DNA from 2 places in the Actinoallomurus sp. CA-142502 genome. Region 1 is predicted to be linked to the other one. Evidence: predicted binding sites of a transcription regulator. Region 1 holds the regulator's gene; the other holds the start of a gene.
What was found. Region 1 encodes HrcA, which represses chaperone genes, less so after heat shock. Its sites were predicted from a motif close to TTGGCACTCTCNNNNNGAGAGTGCCAA; they were not measured.

Region 1 (8,528 bases):
GGTGCTCCTTGGGCACCACCAGCACGTGCGTGGGCGCCTGCGGGTTGATGTCGCGGAATGCCAGGGTGCGGTCGGTGTCCCGGACCACGGTCGCCGGCACGTCACCGGACACGATCTTGCAGAACAAGCAGTCCTGTTCTGTCACGTAACCCTCCTCACGCCCCACGGGTCTGCGCATGTTATCGCGGTCCACGGACAGGATCGCGTCGCCGGAGCCGCGCCCGGGCGCCCCTCGCCGGGCGCCCGCCGGCCCGTACCGGACTCGTCTACGAATCGTTACGAGTACGGAGCGTCGCTATGGCCAAGAACCGCCTTCCTCTGGTTAGGGTTGCTGTCGCGAACCCCCGGCGCGCACGGGCCTCCAGCCCCACCAGATCGTCTTGATCCGTGCCCTCGGGCCGCGTTCGCGGGAACTTGCGGATCCGGTGTGTCATCCAACCAAGAAGGCACATGCCGGCACTGATGGGCGGGATAAAGGCGAGACGAGGTATGCCTCTTCGTAAACCTCACAGTGAGGGTGCGCGTCAAACTGATGTGACCGAAACCCTCGTAGCCAGGAGCACGGCGGGAGCCGTGGCGGTCGCCTGGGACGCTGACCAGGCGGTCACCGCTCTCTACAGTGCCCACTACCGCTCGCTGGTGCGCCTCGCGACACTGCTCGTACGCGACGTCGCGACGGCGGAAGAGGTGGTTCAGGACGCGTTCGTGGCCATGCACGGCGCATGGCGGCGGTTGCGCGAGCCCGACAAGGCTCTGTCGTATCTGCGGCAGTCCGTGGTCAACCGGTCACGGTCAGTGTTGCGGCACCGTGCCGTCGTGGAGAAGTACGCTCCCAAGGGGCTTCCCGACGCGCCGAGCGCGGAGAACGGGGCGATCGTGGAGCTCGAGCGCTCCGCGGTCGTGAAAGCACTCGGCGCGCTGCCGAATCGGCAGCGCGAAGCACTGGTGCTCCGTTACTACGGAGATCTGTCCGAGGCGGAGATCGCCCAGACCATGGGCATCAGCCGGGGGGCCGTCAAGAGCCACACCGCGCGCGGTATGGCCGCGCTACGCAGCGTCCTGGAGCAGCAGTAATGACCCAACCCTTCGACGACGAGCACGGCGACCGTCTTCGCCGTGCCCTGCACGCGGAAGCGGAAGCGGTCACGCCCTCTGCGGAGGGGCTGGAGCGCATTCGCGCCAAGATCAACCAGCGGCACGAGCGGCGTTTCGTCGTCTTCTCGTTCGCCTCTCCCTGGTTGCGCCCGCTGGCGGCCGTCGCCGCCGCCGTCGCCGTGTGCGTCGTCGCACTATCCGTCACACCCGGTCTGGCCAACTTCGTCCAGACCGGCCACTTCAGCCCGGATTCCGGCAACGACAAGGGGAACTCCGCGGCCACCAACGGCCACTCCCAGGGGCAGGAGCCTCCCGGAGGCCCCTCGACCCCCTATCCGAGCTCCTCTCCCAGCCCGACGTCGATCCACCCGTCCGACTCCGGCAAGCACGTGGTCAACGGCACGTGCCCGCCCGGCGAGACCACGGTCACGCCCACGGCCACGCCGACGGCCGGCGGCTCCGCCGGCACGGGCCCGTCCACGCGCGTCACGTGCCAGGCGCCCCCCGGCGGCGGCGACACGACGCCGCCGAGCACGGGCGGCACGACCCCGCCGACGGAGTCGTCCCCGCCGAGCGCCCCGTCGAGCGACCAGCCGACGTCGGACTCGGCGCCCACGACGGCCCCGAACCAGTCGCCCTGACGCACCGGCGGTCCCGGGGCGGCATCCGCGATGCCGCCCGGGACCGCGGGCGTCCAGCGGCTACCAGCGGCCCGTACGGCTCAGCAGCACCGAGGCGGCGGCCACGCCCGCCGTGGACGTGCGCAGCACCGTCGGGCCGAGCAGGGTCGGCACGCCGCCGGCCGCCGCGAACGCCGCGACCTCCTCGTCGGTCAGGCCGCCCTCCGGGCCGACGACCACGACGAGGTCCCCGGAGTCCGGCACCGGCAGGCCGCTCAGCGGGCGTTCGGCCTCCTCGTGCAGCACCACCGCAAGCGGCGCGTCCGCGATCCGCGACACCGCGTCGGCGGTGGTGGCCAGGTCGGTGACCTCCGGCAGCCAGGCGCGGCGGGCCTGCTTCGCGGCCTCCCGCGCGGTGCCGCGCCAGCGCGCGAGGGCCTTGGCCCGGCGCTCGGGACGCCACTGGGTCACGCAGCGCGCCGCCGCCCAGGGGACGATCACGTCCACGCCGACCTCGGTCATCGTCTCGACCGCCAGCTCGCCCCGGTCGCCCTTCGGCAGGGCCTGGATCACCACGATCCGGGGGTCCGGGCGGGACACGTGACGGCGTGTGCGGGCCTCCAGGTGAAGGCGGTCGCGTTCGGCCGAGGTGACGACGCACTCGACGAGCCGGCCCTCTCCGTCACCGAGGTCGACCCGCTCCCCCGGCCGCAGCCGGCGTACGGCCGCGGCGTGGCGTCCCTCGGGCCCCTCGAGGACGATCCGGTCGGACTCGAGACGGGAGGGATCGCTGAGGAAGAGGGGTGGGCTCATGGCCCCGATCGTAGGCGTGAGCGGGATCGGGAGCACCCGCGGCCTTGATCGTGTCGAGGACCGCAACGAGGCAACGGCTCTGAGGGCGGGACCTCGGCGGGCAGCAGGGCGGAGCGACTTTGTCAGCCGGGACCGATAGAAACGGATGGCCTGTCCGCCACCAACCGCGAGGTACCCGCTGATGCGTCCCGCCCTGCCCCTGCCCCCGGCCGATGAGGGCACCCGAGTGCCCGGCATGCTGCTGATCCGCACCGACCATGACGACGACGCCTGGCGCGACGTGCTCCACCGCATGGGCGAACTGCCCGGCCTGGTCACCCCGCGCCCGGGCGACGGTGGTCTCGCTCCCACCGAGGAGGAGATCATTCCCCGGCGTCTGGTGGTGGTGGACGATCTCGCCTGGCGGGGCGCCGCTCCCGAGGAGGTGCGCGAGGCCCTGGGCGGGGACGGGACGTGGGTCCCCGACCTGGTCCTGATGGCCACCGAACGGACCGCGGCCACTCCGCACCTGCGCCCTTTGCGGGCGTTCCGCGGTGACGGTGACGGTGACGGAGACGTGGTCCTCTTCCGGATCACGCCCCTCCAGGCCGCCCTGGCCTACCTGGTACTGCACCTTGACTTGGACATCACCTTGGAGTACTTCGAGGAGTGGTCGCCCATCGCCGCAGAGTGGGAGCCCGAGGAGGGCGAGGACCTTGATGAGTGGGAGGCGGGCCTGCCCGACCCCGTGGGCGCCTACCTGGAGAGGCTGGACCCCGTCCCGCGCTACACGCGTCCGGCCCAGGCGCTGCCCCTGCTCACCCAGGGAGATACAGACCTGATCGTTCGCACCGACTTCAGCGACGACGCCGCCTGGGAAACGCTCCTCGAGACGGTGTACCGGCCGGGTGGCGGGGGCCCCATCGACGATTTCGGGGACTACATCGACGTGGTGGACGACCCGGTGTTCGAGGGCGCCGCTCCGGAGCAGGTGATGGCGGTGCTGCGCGAATGGGGTGAGGTCTTGTTGATCGCGGACGGGGACACCATGCGCGACCCCGGCCACCGGGTCCTGGCCGTGCCCCTGGAGGGCCGCATCGGGTGCGCCTTCCGGCTGGATCCCGACCAGGTCGGGAGCATGGTGGCCAACCTGTCGATCGGCAACCAGGACATCGAGGACTACATGGACGACGAGACCCTGAAGGCCGTCGAAGGGCGGACTTGGTGATCAGTCCGCGAGCGGCGATGGGCTGACTCGACGAACGTCCCCAGGCCCCGGCTCCCTCGCGAGGGAGCCGGGGCCTGGGTCGTAGGTCTCAGCGGCCGTTGAAGGCGTCGCGCAGGCGGGAGAAGAAGCCCTGCTGGCCCGGTGAAAACTTGCCGGGGGGCCGCTCCTCGCCGCGCAGCACGGCCAGGCGGCGCAGGAGCTCCTCCTGCTCCTCGTCGAGCTTGGTGGGCGTCTCGATGTTCACGTGGATCATCAGGTCGCCGCGGCCGTTCTCGTTGAGGTGCTTGACGCCCCGCCCGTACATCGGGATCTGCTGGCCGGACTGGGTGCCGGGCCGGATGTCGATCTCCTCCGGTCCGTCGAGGGTCTCCACGGTCAGCGACGTGCCGAGCGCGGCGGCGGTCATCGGCACCTGGACGGTGCAGTGCAGGTCGTCGCCCTGCCGCTCGTAGATCGCGTGCGGCCGCTCGACGATCTCCAGGAACAGGTCGCCGGCCGGGCCGCCGCCCGGGCCGACCTCGCCCTCGCCGGCGAGCTGGATGTGCGTGCCGTTCTCCACGCCGGCCGGGATGCGGACCTTGATCGTGCGGCGGGTGCGGACCCGGCCGTCGCCGGAGCACTCGGGGCACGGGGTGCGGATCACGCTGCCGTAGCCGCCGCACTGCGGGCAGGCGCGGGAGGTCATGACCTGGCCGAGGAAGGACCGGGTGACCTGCTGCACCTCGCCACGGCCGTGGCACATGTCGCAGCTCTCCGGCTGGGTGCCGGGAGCGGTGCCGGCGCCGGTGCAGTTGGTGCAGACGATCGCGGTGTCGACGGTCAGCTCGCGCGTGGTGCCGAACGCGGTCTCGGACAGGTCGAGCTCGACGCGGATCGTGCCGTTGCGGCCGCGGCGCGCCCGGCTGCGCGGGCCGCGCTGGGCCTGCGTGCCGAAGAAGGCGTCCATGATGTCACTGAACGGGAAGCCCGCCCCGAATCCGCCGCCCGCGGCGCCGCCGCCGGGTGCGAAGGGGTCAGCGCCCATGTCGTACATCTCACGCTTTTTGGGGTCGGAGAGCACCTCGTACGCCTGGGTGATCTCCTTGAACCGATCCTGGGTCTCGGGATCGGGATTGACGTCCGGGTGCAGCTCGCGCGCGAGCCTGCGATAGGCCTTCTTGATCTCGTCCGCACCCGCGTCGCGGCGTACTCCGAGGGTCGCGTAGTAGTCGTTCGCCACTTATGACCCCGCCAGAATCTGACCGACGTACCGTGCCACTGCGCGTACCGCTCCCATCGTGCCGGGGTAGTCCATCCGCGTCGGACCGAGCACGCCGAGCCGCGCCACGGCCTGGTCGCCGGCGCCGTATCCGCTGGCGACCACCGAGGTCGTGAACAGGCTCTCGTGGGGGTTCTCGGTGCCGATCCGTACGGTGAGGCCGGCGGGATCCCCCATCTCGCCGAGCAGCCGCATCAGGACGACCTGTTCTTCCAAGGCCTCCAGCACCTCACGGAGGCTCTGGGACAAGTCGGCGCGGGCGAGGTTCGCCGCGCCGGCGATGACGATCTTTTCTTCGTGTTTCTCGACCAGCGTCTCGAGCAGCACCGACAGGACGGTCGCGGCGAGCGGCCGATCGTCGGGCGGCAGCCGGTCGGGCACCTCGGCGACGACGCCGGGCACGTCGTTCAGCCAGCAGCCGTCGAGGTGGGCGTTGAGGAGCGCGCGCAGGTGCGCGATGGACTCCTCCGTGACGCTCTCGGGTATCTCGATGGTGCGCTGCTCGACCCGGCCGGTGTTGGTGATGATGACCAGCAGCAGCCGCTCCGGGCCGATCGGCACCAGCTCGACGTGGCGTACCGCCGAGCGCGTGAGCGAGGGGTACTGGACGACGGCGACCTGCCGGGTCAGCTGCGCCAGCAGCCGCACGGTGCGGGTCACGACGTCGTCGAGGTCGTAGGCGTTCGCGAGGAACGTCTCGATGGCGCGCCGCTCCGCCGCGGACAGCGGCTTGATCGTCGACAGCCGGTCGACGAAGAGCCGGTATCCCTTGTCGGTGGGCACCCGGCCCGCGCTGGTGTGCGGCTGGGCGATGTAGCCCTGCTCCTCGAGCAGGGCCATGTCGTTACGGATCGTGGCCGGGGACACGCCGAGATTGTGGCGATCGGCCAGCGCCTTCGAGCCCACGGGTTCGTTGGTGGAGACGTAGTCCTCAACGATGGCACGGAGCACCGCCAGCTTGCGATCGTCGAGCACGCACTCACCTCCCACGGTCGGCTTGGCACTCAACGTTCTTGAGTGCCAAGTGTACGGCGATCGGCGACCGTCGCGGTGGGTCGGCGGTGATGAACGACGGCGCGCACGGATCGCTGCGGGACCGCCACGCAGTGGCGCAACGTCGTTCGCCGCACCGGTATTCCGCCGTCCGCGATCTACGCCGGCGCGCAAGCGTACCGGTTCGCGGGCGTGTTGGTCCCGGCTCGGCCGGGTTGGTCCCGGTACGTTGCGGCCCGTGCGGAGCAAGGACTACGGCGATGACGTTCTCGCGGGCGACTGGCGGCGTCCGCGCAAGGGCCAGATCCCCGAGATCGCGGCCGAACCCGGCCTGGTGGCCGAAGATCCCTCCAGCGGCTTCTGCGGCGCGGTCGTGGCCTGCGCGAAGGACGCGGTGACGCTGGAGGACCGATTCGGCAAGCGGCGGGTGTTCCCGCTCACCAAGGCCGGGTTCCTGATCGACGGCAGGCCGGTGACACTCGTCCGCCCCACGGCCGCGCCGGGCCGTGCGCTGTCGGCCTCCGGCTCCATCGCGGTACGGGACCTGCGGGCCCGGGTGGCGCGGGAGAGCCGCATCTACGTCGAGGGCAAGCACGACGCCGAGCTGGTGGAGAAGATCTGGGGGCACGACCTGCGCGTCGAGGGCGTGGTCGTGGAGTTCCTCGAGGGCGTCGACCACCTGCCGGAGATCGTCGAGGAGTTCGGCCCCGAGCCGGGCCGCCGCCTGGGCGTGCTGGTGGACCACCTGGTCGCGGGCTCGAAGGAGTCCCGGATCGCCGAGCGGGTCCAGTCGCCGTACGTGCTGGTCACCGGTCATCCGTTCATCGACATCTGGCAGGCGGTCAAGCCGGCCGTGCTCGGCATCCGTGCCTGGCCGGACGTCCCGCGCGGCATCCCCTGGAAGGAGGGGGTGATCGCGGCGCTCGGCTGGAAGGGCGAGCCGGGCGAGGTCTGGCAGACCATCCTCGGCCGGGTGCGCGCCTACCGGGACCTGGAGCCGGCACTCCTCGGCCGGGTCGAGGAACTGATCGACTTCGTCACCGATCCCCCGGCGGACGGCTGACCGCGCAACCGTCCGCGCCGCGCCCGCGTCTCATAAACTGCGACACCGCATCAGGGGACATGTCAGGACCTGTCCCGCCGGAGGGGGCGCACGCGATGACCTACGGCCAGCACCACGGCGGGCCGCCGTACGGAGGACAGCCGTACGGGCAGCCACCGTACGGGGGGCAGCCGCAGTACGGGCCGCAGCAGTACCCGCGGCCGGGGTACGCCCTTCCCGGGCATCCGGCGCCGCCCCACGACCCCTACGCCGCGCCGGAGAAACGTCGCCGCCCGGAGACGCCGACCGGCGGCCCGGTGGACGACGAGGACGAGCGCTGGGCGGTACCCGCCTACGTCGGGATGTTCGTGTCCGGCTTCGTCGCCCCCGCGATCGTCCTCGCCGCGAAGGGACGCACGTCGCACTTCGCGCGTTTCCACGCCATGCAGGCGCTCAACCTGTTCGTGGCGATGTTCGTCTGCACGTCTCTCTCGCTGCTGCTGGCCTACTTCAAGGGCCCCGACTGGCTGCTGCTCGTGCTGCTCGCGCTGGCGGCCGACTGCTTCTTCACGACCAGGGCGGCGATCGGCGCGAACCGCTGCGAGTGGTACCGCCTGCCCGCGCTCGTCGCCTGGCGGATCTTCCGGTGAGGAGTCTCCATGGCCGATTCTGAGAGCGGCCCGCCGCACGGCGGCTGGCACCCCCCGTCCGATCCCCCGCCGCCTCCCGGCCCGGGCGGGTACTACGGCCCGCCGCCGAGCTACGGCGGGTACGGCGGCCCGCCGCCGCCTCCGCCGCCATACGGTCCCCCGCCCCCGTACGGGCCGGGGATCACCGGATCGGACGACACGACGTGGGCGCTCCTGGGGTACCTGGGCCAGTTCGTCATCGGCTTCCTCGCCCCGCTCATCGTGTACCTGGCCCGCAAGGATGAGTCGCCGTTCGTCCGCTTCCACGGCGCGCAGGCCCTCAACCTGGCGCTGAGCTACCTGGCCGTCTTCTTCGGCGCGTTCGCCGTCGCCATCGTCGGCGCGATGGCACGGCTGCCGGCGCTGGCGATCGTCGCGATCGCGGCGATCTTCGCCTTCGCCATCGCGCATCTCGTGTATCTGATCATCGGCGCCGTCAAGGCCGGCCGGCGTGAGATGTACCGGATCCCGGCGGGGCTCTGCTGGCGGATGATCAGGTGAGGTCGCGGACGACGGCGTCGGCCAGGAGCCGCCCGCGCAGGGTGAGGACGGCACGGCCCGCCTCGTACGCCTCGGGCACCAGCAGGCCGTCGCCGACCGCGCGGCGCACCGCGGCCGGGTCGTCGAACAGGTCGAGCGGGCAGCCGTCCGCCAGCCGCAGCTCCAGCATGATCCGCTCGAAGCGGCGGTCGGCGTCCTCCAGCACCTCGCGGGCGTGCGCGGGAGTGGTCTCCTCCGCGAGCCGGGCGGCGTACGCGGCCGGGTGCTTGACGTTCCACCAGCGGGTGCCGCCGACGTGGCTGTGCGCGCC
Region 2 (8,528 bases), 1.4 Mb from region 1:
GGCACGCTGGTGCGCAGCGTCAGCGGGAAGACCGTGCCGGATCGCCAGTGCTCGATGATCCGGCGGACCCGGGGATGCCAGCCTTCGATCATTCGCAGGGTCATCGCCCGCAGCCGTTCGCCGGACATGGCGTGCAGTTCCTCGTCCGTACACGGCAGGAACTCGGGGCGCGAACCGAACGAGCACGTCATGTAGTCGGTGGTGTCGGTCAGCCGTACGCCGGGGGCCAGACGGGTGACGGCCCGCGTCACCGGTTCGGGGTACTCCACCGGCGCGACGCCGACATAGTTCTTGTTCGGCCCGACGATCGGGGTGAACACGGCGTGCATCTCCGGGAGGAACAGGTGCCGGGTCCGCTCGTCCAGCGGCACCTTGCCGTAGAACTGGCGTAGCCCGGTGTCCACCACGCGGGCATGCGGCAGGTACTGGCGGCGCACGGCGGAGTTCACGCCGTCGGCGGCCACGAGGACGTCCCCGGTCACCCGGGTGCCGTCGGCGAAGTGCGCGGTGACGCGGCCGTCGGCCGCCGTGGTGTGGCGGGTCAGCCGCCTGCCGAAGACGACGGCGTCCCGCACGCCGCTGAGCAGGATCTGCCGTAACGTCAGCCGGTTGACCGCCAGGTGCACGCCGTCGTCGGCGGGTTCGAGCACGGTCAGCCTGGTGAGCTGGTCGTCGAACACCGGTGTGCGCGTCCGCGGCACACCGGCGGTGGCGCGGAACAGCCGGTACAGGTCGGCGGGCAGGACCCGGGCCAGCGCCTGGTCACCGTGCTCGTCGACGTGGATGCGGTAGCCCTGGGGACGCGAGGTCAGGGACTGGTCGCTCTCGTAGACGGTGAAGCCGATCCTCCGTCGCCGGAGCACAGAGGATGACGGCCGCGACTGGATGGAGCGACTGGTCGCCATCGGGCTCGAACTGCGCCAGGTCCTCCTGGCGCATCCCTCGGTGGTCAGGCTGCTGCCCGGGCGGATACCGTTCGGCCCGAACGGGCTGCGGCTGGCCGACCACGTCATCGGCGTCCTGCGCCGGGCCGGCTTCGACGACCGCCTCTCCGGCTACGGCTACCTGCTCCTGATGTTCTACGTCGTCGGTTTCGCCGGCCAGGAGGTGGCCTTCGGCAAGGGCGCCGCCAACCAGGCACGCCTGACCCAGGTCAACGAGTTCCTCCGCGGCCTGCCCGCCGACCGCTACCCCGACCTGGTGGCCGTGGCCGACGACCTCACCGGCCGCCCGGGGCTCACGCACCGGTTCGAACTCGGCCTCGTCGGGATCTGCAAGGAACTGGCCGTCCAGGCGGGCCGCACCGAGTCGCCTTGACATGCAACCTTCCAGTTGCCTAAATTTCACCGCAACCGAAAGGTTGCCTTTGTTCGAGGGATGGGAATGGACGCGGTCTTCAAGGCGCTCGCCGACGCCACACGCCGGCGGCTGCTCGACAGCCTCAACACGCGGGGCGGGCAGAGCCTGCGGGAGTTGTGCGCCGAGTCCGGCATGACCCGGCAGGCCGTCGCCAAGCACCTCGCCGTGCTGGAGGCCGCCGGCCTCGTGACGACCGCCTGGCACGGCCGGGAGAAGCTGCACCACCTCAACGCCGCGCCCATCAACGAGATCACCGAACGCTGGATCAGCCGGTACGACCGCGAGCGGGTGCGCGCGCTCGCCGACCTGAAGACCTCACTGGAGGACCGCCTGATGAGCAGGCCCGAGTTCGTCTACGTCACCTACATCCGGACCACGCCCGAACAGCTCTGGCAGGCGCTCACCGACCCGGTGTTCACCAAGCGCTACTGGGGCGTCGAGTTCGGTACGGACTGGTCGGCGGGCGCGCCGATGACCTGGCGCGAGGGCGGGTTCGAGACGGCCGATCCGGAGCAGCTGGTGCTGGTCAGCGAGCCGTACCGGCGGCTGTCCTACACCTGGCACACCTTCACGCCCGAGTGGGCGGAGTACGCCGGCAAGTCCGCGGACGCCCTGGCCGCACTGGCCGCCGAACCCCGGTCGAAGGTCACGTTCGAGCTGGAGCCGACCGGGGCGACGGTGAAGCTCACCGTGATCCATGACGGCTTCGATCCCGACAGCGCCGTACTCCCGGACGTGAGCAACGGCTGGCCGCACGTCATCGCCAGCCTCAAGTCGCTCCTGGAGTCCGGCGAGCCGCTGTGAGAAAGCGGCCCCCGGACAGGACCCCTCAGATGCCCAGGAAGCCGCCCATCCCGCGGTTGGAGGACCGGGTGGTGTCGTAGGCGAGCGGGCAGGCCAGCGTCAGCGTGCGGATCGGCTCGGGGAGCTGGAAGTTGAGCTGCAGCACGTAGCGGTCGGCGCCGCTGAACATCTGCGAGATGTAGTCGCCCACGCCTCCGGCCCGCCGGAAGGTCGCGATCTGGACGTTCTGCCAGTCGGTCACCTGGGAGCTCAGATGGTCGAAGTAGCCGATCTGGCGCTCGTACGCGTCGAGCATCTCGTAGCCCTGCAGGGCCCGCTTACGGAGATGGCCGATCAACTGCCCCTGCGGCGTGACGACGTCGATCTTCGGTGTGCCGACGTAGGAGTACGGCTTGTTCACCCAGAAATAGGGCATGCCGTCGGGCCTGGTCACCAGGAGGTCGCGCTTGGCCTGGTCGTTGCGGCGCTGGTTGAGGACCCGCCAGGCCTTCTGGGCTCCGTTCACGCCCTGTTCCGCGACATTGGCGACCGGCTGGCCCTGCGGGTTCCAGATGGTGTACTTCGCCTCGACCGAGAACATCTCCGGCGGCTGGTCGTAAACGAGCACAGGGGTGTTGAAAAGGTCCACGCGCGAAGTGTACGACCGACGCGGCAGTCCGCGGACGGTATTCGTTTCGCCTGAAAAGAGGCATAACGAAAGGGGCGGCCCCAGCACCGAGGACCGCCCCTGACGTTGTCGGACTCAGAAGTCCATGCCACCCGCGTCGGGAGCGGCCGGAGCCTTCTCCTTCTCGGGCTTTTCGGCGACGACGGCCTCGGTCGTCAGGAACAGCGCCGCGATGGACGCGGCGTTCTGCAGCGCCGAACGCGTCACCTTGGCCGGGTCGATGATCCCGGCCTCGAACATGTTGACGTACTCACCGGACGCGGCGTTGAGGCCCTGGCCCGGCTCTAGCGAGCGCACCCGCTCGGCCACGACGCCGCCCTCGAGGCCGGCGTTGACGGCGATCTGCTTGAGGGGCTCCTCCAGCGCGCGCTTGACGATGGAGGCACCGGTGGCCTCGTCACCCTCAAGCTCGATCTTGTCGAACGCGCCCGTGCCCGCCTGCAGCAGCGCGACGCCGCCACCGGGGACGATGCCCTCCTCGACCGCGGCCTTGGCGTTGCGGACGGCGTCCTCGATGCGGTGCTTGCGCTCCTTGAGCTCCACCTCGGTGGCCGCGCCCGCCTTGATGACGGCGACGCCGCCGGCGAGCTTGGCGAGGCGCTCCTGGAGCTTCTCGCGGTCGTAGTCCGAGTCGCTGTTGTCGATCTCGACGCGGATCTCGTTGACGCGACCGGCGATGTCGTCCGGGTTGCCCGCACCGTCGACGATGGTGGTCTCGTCCTTGGTCACCACGACGCGCTTGGCCTGGCCGAGCATGTCCAGCGTGGTGTTCTCGAGCTTGAGGCCGATGTCCTCGGAGACGACCTGGCCACCGGTCAGGATCGCGATGTCCTGCAGCATGGCCTTGCGGCGGTCACCGAAGCCCGGGGCCTTGACGGCGACGGACTTGAAGACACCGCGGATCTTGTTGACGACCAGGGTGGCCAGGGCCTCGCCCTCGACGTCCTCGGCGATGATGACGAGCGGCTTGCCGCTCTGCATGACCTGCTCGAGGACCGGAACGAGGTCCTTGTTGGCCGAGATCTTCGAGCTGGCGATGAGGATGTAGGGGTCGTCGAAGACGGCCTCCATGCGCTCCGGGTCGGTCACGAAGTAGTGCGACACGTAGCCCTTGTCGAAGCGCATGCCCTCGGTCAGCTCGAGCTCCAGACCGAAGGTCTGGCTCTCCTCGACCGTGATCACGCCTTCCTTGCCGACCTTGTCCATCGCCTCGGCGATCATCTCGCCGATCGAGGTGTCACCGGCGGAGATGGAGGCGGTGGAGGCGATCTGCTCCTTGGTCTCCACGTCCTTGGCGATCTTGGAGAGCTCTTCGCTCACCCGCTCGACCGCGGACTCGATACCCCGCTTCAGCGACATCGGGTTGGCGCCGGCGGCGACGTTGCGCAGGCCCTCACGGACCAGCGCCTGGGCCAGCACGGTGGCCGTGGTGGTGCCGTCACCCGCGACGTCGTCGGTCTTCTTCGCGACCTCCTTGACCAGCTCGGCGCCGATCTTCTCCCACGGGTCCTCGAGCTCGATCTCCTTGGCGATCGATACACCGTCGTTGGTGATCGTGGGGGCGCCCCACTTCTTCTCCAGAACGACGTTGCGGCCCTTGGGACCGAGGGTGACCTTGACGGCGTCGGCGAGCTGGTTCATGCCGCGCTCGAGGCCGCGCCGCGCGTCCTCATCGAACGCGATCATCTTTGCAGCCATAGGCTCCAGATCCTCCCGGAACAGGGTGGCTATCACTGGATCGAGTCGACGCCCGCGACGGACGACCTGTCCGGCGGCTTCCATGCCGCCGCCGGGTGTGAGGCCTCGTCGCCTCGATCGCTTATTCAAGGCTGGCACTCTCAATGGCCGAGTGCCAATGTCGTGTTTAGCACTCTACCCAGGAGAGTGCAAGCCGTACCCCGTCCTACCTGGTCAGCGACACGTCAAGGCCCGGCGCACCAGGCGCCGGGCCTTGGACCGAGCTATACGGATCAGAGCGGGCGCACCGACTCCGCCTGCGGACCCCGGTCACTCTGCGTGATCTCGAACTCGACCCGCTGCCCCTGCTCGAGGCTGCGGTAACCATCAGCAAGGATGGCCGAATAGTGCACGAACACGTCCCTGCCACCGTCGACCGCGATGAAGCCGTAGCCTTTGTCCGCGTTGAACCACTTGACGGTGCCTTGTGCCATTCCTAACAACTCCCACCAGGGCAATTCCCGTGGTCATTCCCACGGCTACCGACTCGAGCCCGCCGGAGGCGCGGAACCCGACGGCCAGCACGGGTGCGCCGCGATGACCATCGCCGACCATACACACGGCTACGGTCCGTGGAACACCCTTTACCCAAGATGAACGGACGGCCGATCCTGGTCAATGTGAGTTTATAGAAATGGGAACTTCGGCACGGGCTAGTAAAAAATGCCCTGACGCGAGCGTCCGCCTAACCGCCGGCGACGGCAGGGATGATCGAGACCTGCGTGCCATCAGGGGTGGCGGTGTCGAGGCCGTCGGCGAATCGGACATCCTCTTCGCCGACGTAGACGTTGACAAAACGACGAATTTTGCCGTTTTCGTCAAGGATACGGGCGGCGATACCGGAGAAACTGGCCTCCAGATCCGCCACGACCTCACGCACCGTCGTCCCGGACGCGGTCACCTCGGACTCACCGCCGGTGTAGTTCCGAAGGATCGTCGGGATACGCACGCTGATCGAGCTCATACCAGGCCTGCCTTTCGGAAAGCGTCGAAGGTGGGAGCGATGTTCGCGGAGGGCTTGGCGATCGGCGCCACCGCGTCGAGGGTCTTCAGGCCGTCACCGGAGTTGATGAACACGGTCTCGGCGCCCGGGTCGAGCGCGCCCGAGGCCAGCAGCTTGCGCAGGGAGCCCAGCGTGACGCCTCCGGCGGTCTCGCCGAAGATGCCCTCGGTGCGGGCGAGCAGCGCGATGCTGTCCACCACCTCGTCGTCGGAGACGTCCTCGATGGCCCCGCCGGTACGCCGGACGGCGTCCAGGACGTACGGGCCATCGGCCGGGTTGCCGATCGCCAGCGACTTGGCGATGGTGTCGGGCTTGACCGGCCGTACGACGTCGTGCCCGGCCTTGAAGGCCGCCGCCACCGGCGAGCAGCCGGTCGCCTGGGCGCCGAAGACCTTGTACGGCTTGTCCTCGACGAGGCCCAGCTTGATGAGCTCCTGGAACGCCTTGTCGATCTTGGTGAGCTGCGAGCCGGAGGCGATCGGGACGACGATCTGGTCGGGCAGCCGCCAGCCGAGCTGCTCGGCCACCTCGTACCCGATCGTCTTGGAGCCCTCGGCGTAGTAGGGCCGCACGTTGACGTTGACGAACGCCCAGTCTTCCTGCTCGCCGGCGATCTCGGAGGCGAGCCGGTTGACGTCGTCGTAGTTGCCGTCCACGGTGACGAACGTGCCGCCGTACACCGCGGTCGTGACGATCTTCTGCTGCTCCAGGTTGGACGGGACGAACACCGCGCTGCGGATGCCCGCGCGCGCCGCCGCGGCGGCCACCGCGTTGGCGAGGTTGCCGGTGGACGGGCAGGCCAGCACCTTGAAGCCCAGCTCGCGGGCGGCGGCGAGGGCGACCCCGACGACGCGGTCCTTGAACGAGTGGGTGGGGTTGCCGCTGTCGTCCTTCACCCACAGCGTGCGGACGCCGAGCGCCTCGGCGAGGTTGTCGGCGCGGACCAGGCGGGTGAAGCCCGGCTCGGTGTTCGGGGTGTCGGCGACGTTCGACGGCACCGGGAGCAGGTCGCGGTAGCGCCAGATGTTGCGCGGGCCCGCCTCGATGCGCTCCCGGCTCACGCGGGAGTAGTCGTAGGTGACTTCCAGGGGGCCGAAACACTGCTCACAGGCGTAGCGTGGGCCGAGATCGTAGGATTCACCGCATTCGCGGCACGCAAGTGCGGTCGCGGGGCCGAGGTTTCGGACGGCGGTCTGCGACATGGAGCGAGGCCTCTCTCCTCATCTTTCTCGTGCCACCTTGGTCACGAGCCGGAGTTGGCACCTGTCCCGGGCGGCCTCGCATCTGATCGGCGAGTTGCGGCGCGGCTGCGCCGCACTGGACCGCGTGTCCGGGAGGGTTGCCGGGGCTTCGACGGGCCGGTCCCTCCACCCCTCTGGATGAGCTGTATTGAGTTGTATCAGGAACTGTATACGTGACTGACCGGTTCTTTGGCCAGCCCGCGGTCTCAGCGCGCGAGACGCAGAGACACATCTCACGCCACGGCGAGCATCCGTATGGTCACGAAACGGACAGAGGCCGACCTTCGGCGATTGCGGACGACGGCCGCCGGTTACTCTCCCCCCATGGCTGACACGCAGGTGCTCGTCGCGTCCAACCGTGGTCCGGTCTCCTTCTCCCTCGCCGACGACGGCGCACTCTCGATGCGACGCGGCGGCGGCGGGCTCGTCTCCGCGCTGGCCGAGCTGGACGGCGACATCCTGTGGGTCTGCGCCACGCTGTCCGACGCCGACCGTACCGCGGCGCGACGCGCCACCGAGGGCCGGCTGGACGTCCCCGGCATCGGCGCCGTCCGCATGCTGGACATCCCGGCGGGCACCTTCCACCGGGCCTACAACGCGGTCGCCAACTCCACGCTGTGGTTCGTGCACCACATGCTGTACGACACCCCGAACAAACCGCTCTTCGACGCGCGGTCACGCCGCGACTGGCAGTCCTACGAGGCCTACAACGCGGCCTTCGCCGACGCCCTCGCCCAGGACGCCGCACCGGGCTCGAAGGTCGCCGTGCAGGACTACCACCTGACACTCGTGCCCACGCTCCTGCGCGAACGCCGGCCCGACGTCAAGATCACACACTTCTCGCACACGCCGTGGGCGCCGCCGGAGTACTACCGGCTGCTGCCGGACGACATCGGGAACCAGGTGCTCGAGGGCATTCTCGGCGCCGACCACGCCGGGTTCCAGACCCGGCGCTGGGCCGAGGCGTTCCTCGACTGCTGCGCGGAGATCCTCGGCGCCGACGTCGACCGTGCGGCCCGTACGGTCACCCACCAGGGTCACGTCACCCGCGTCGGCGTGCACGGCCTCGGCGTCGACGGCGACGCCCTGCGGGCCCGCGCCGCCGAGCCGGACGTGACCGCCCGCGCCGCCGCGCTGCGCGAGCAGGTCGGCGACCGGCGGCTGATCGTGCGCATCGACCGCACCGAGCTGTCCAAGAACATCGTGCGCGGCCTGGCCGCGTACCGCGAGCTGCTTGCCAAGCACCCCGAGTGGCACGGCCGGGTGGTGCACCTGGCGTTCGCCTACCCGTCGCGGCACGACCTGCCGGAGTACCGGGAGTACACCGCCGCCGTGCAGCGGATCGCCGCCGAGATCTCCGACGAGTTCGGCGACGGCACGTGGGACCCGCTGATTCTGCAGGTCAACGACGACTACCCTCGCTCGCTCGCGGCGTACGGCCTGGCCGACGTGCTGCTGGTGAACCCGATCCGCGACGGCATGAACCTCGTCGCCAAGGAGGGCCCGACGCTGTCGAAGAACGGCTGTGCCCTCGTGCTGTCGGACCAGGCGGGCGCCGCCGACGAGATGTCCGACGACGCCATCATGGTGAACCCCTTCGACGTGTCGCAGACCGCGGAGGCGCTGCACCGGGCCCTGCTGATGCCGGCCGACGAACGCGCCGAACGCCGCAAGCGCCTCGCCACCGTCGCGACCGCCCTGCCGCCCCAGCGCTGGT

Region 2: the regulator HrcA is predicted to act here: its motif matches at 4,660-4,686, upstream of groL (chaperonin GroEL).

What each region holds. Positions count from the first base shown of each region.
Region 1 is NZ_JBNJMY010000001.1:3,579,013-3,587,540, reverse strand. Features, by position in the region: gene ACQEV1_RS17390 (histidine triad nucleotide-binding protein) at 1-145, opposite strand, end outside; gene ACQEV1_RS17385 (SigE family RNA polymerase sigma factor) at 490-1,074, shown strand; gene ACQEV1_RS17380 (hypothetical protein) at 1,074-1,736, shown strand; gene ACQEV1_RS17375 (16S rRNA (uracil(1498)-N(3))-methyltransferase) at 1,797-2,528, opposite strand; gene ACQEV1_RS17370 (DUF6924 domain-containing protein) at 2,710-3,735, shown strand; gene dnaJ (molecular chaperone DnaJ) at 3,824-4,954, opposite strand; gene hrcA (heat-inducible transcriptional repressor HrcA) at 4,955-5,968, opposite strand; gene ACQEV1_RS17355 (DUF3097 domain-containing protein) at 6,225-7,049, shown strand; gene ACQEV1_RS17350 (DUF4870 domain-containing protein) at 7,109-7,678, shown strand; gene ACQEV1_RS17345 (DUF4870 domain-containing protein) at 7,688-8,218, shown strand; gene hemW (radical SAM family heme chaperone HemW) at 8,211-8,528, opposite strand, start outside.
Region 2 is NZ_JBNJMY010000001.1:2,134,426-2,142,953, reverse strand. Features, by position in the region: gene ACQEV1_RS10465 (FAD-dependent oxidoreductase) at 1-863, opposite strand, end outside; gene ACQEV1_RS10460 (TetR/AcrR family transcriptional regulator C-terminal domain-containing protein) at 835-1,317, shown strand; gene ACQEV1_RS10455 (ArsR/SmtB family transcription factor) at 1,384-2,163, shown strand; gene ACQEV1_RS10450 (hypothetical protein) at 2,189-2,791, opposite strand; gene groL (chaperonin GroEL) at 2,906-4,528, opposite strand; gene ACQEV1_RS10440 (cold-shock protein) at 4,801-5,001, opposite strand; gene ACQEV1_RS10435 (MoaD/ThiS family protein) at 5,253-5,531, opposite strand; gene thrC (threonine synthase) at 5,528-6,772, opposite strand; SAM riboswitch class I at 6,788-6,956, opposite strand; gene ACQEV1_RS10425 (alpha,alpha-trehalose-phosphate synthase (UDP-forming)) at 7,136-8,528, shown strand, end outside.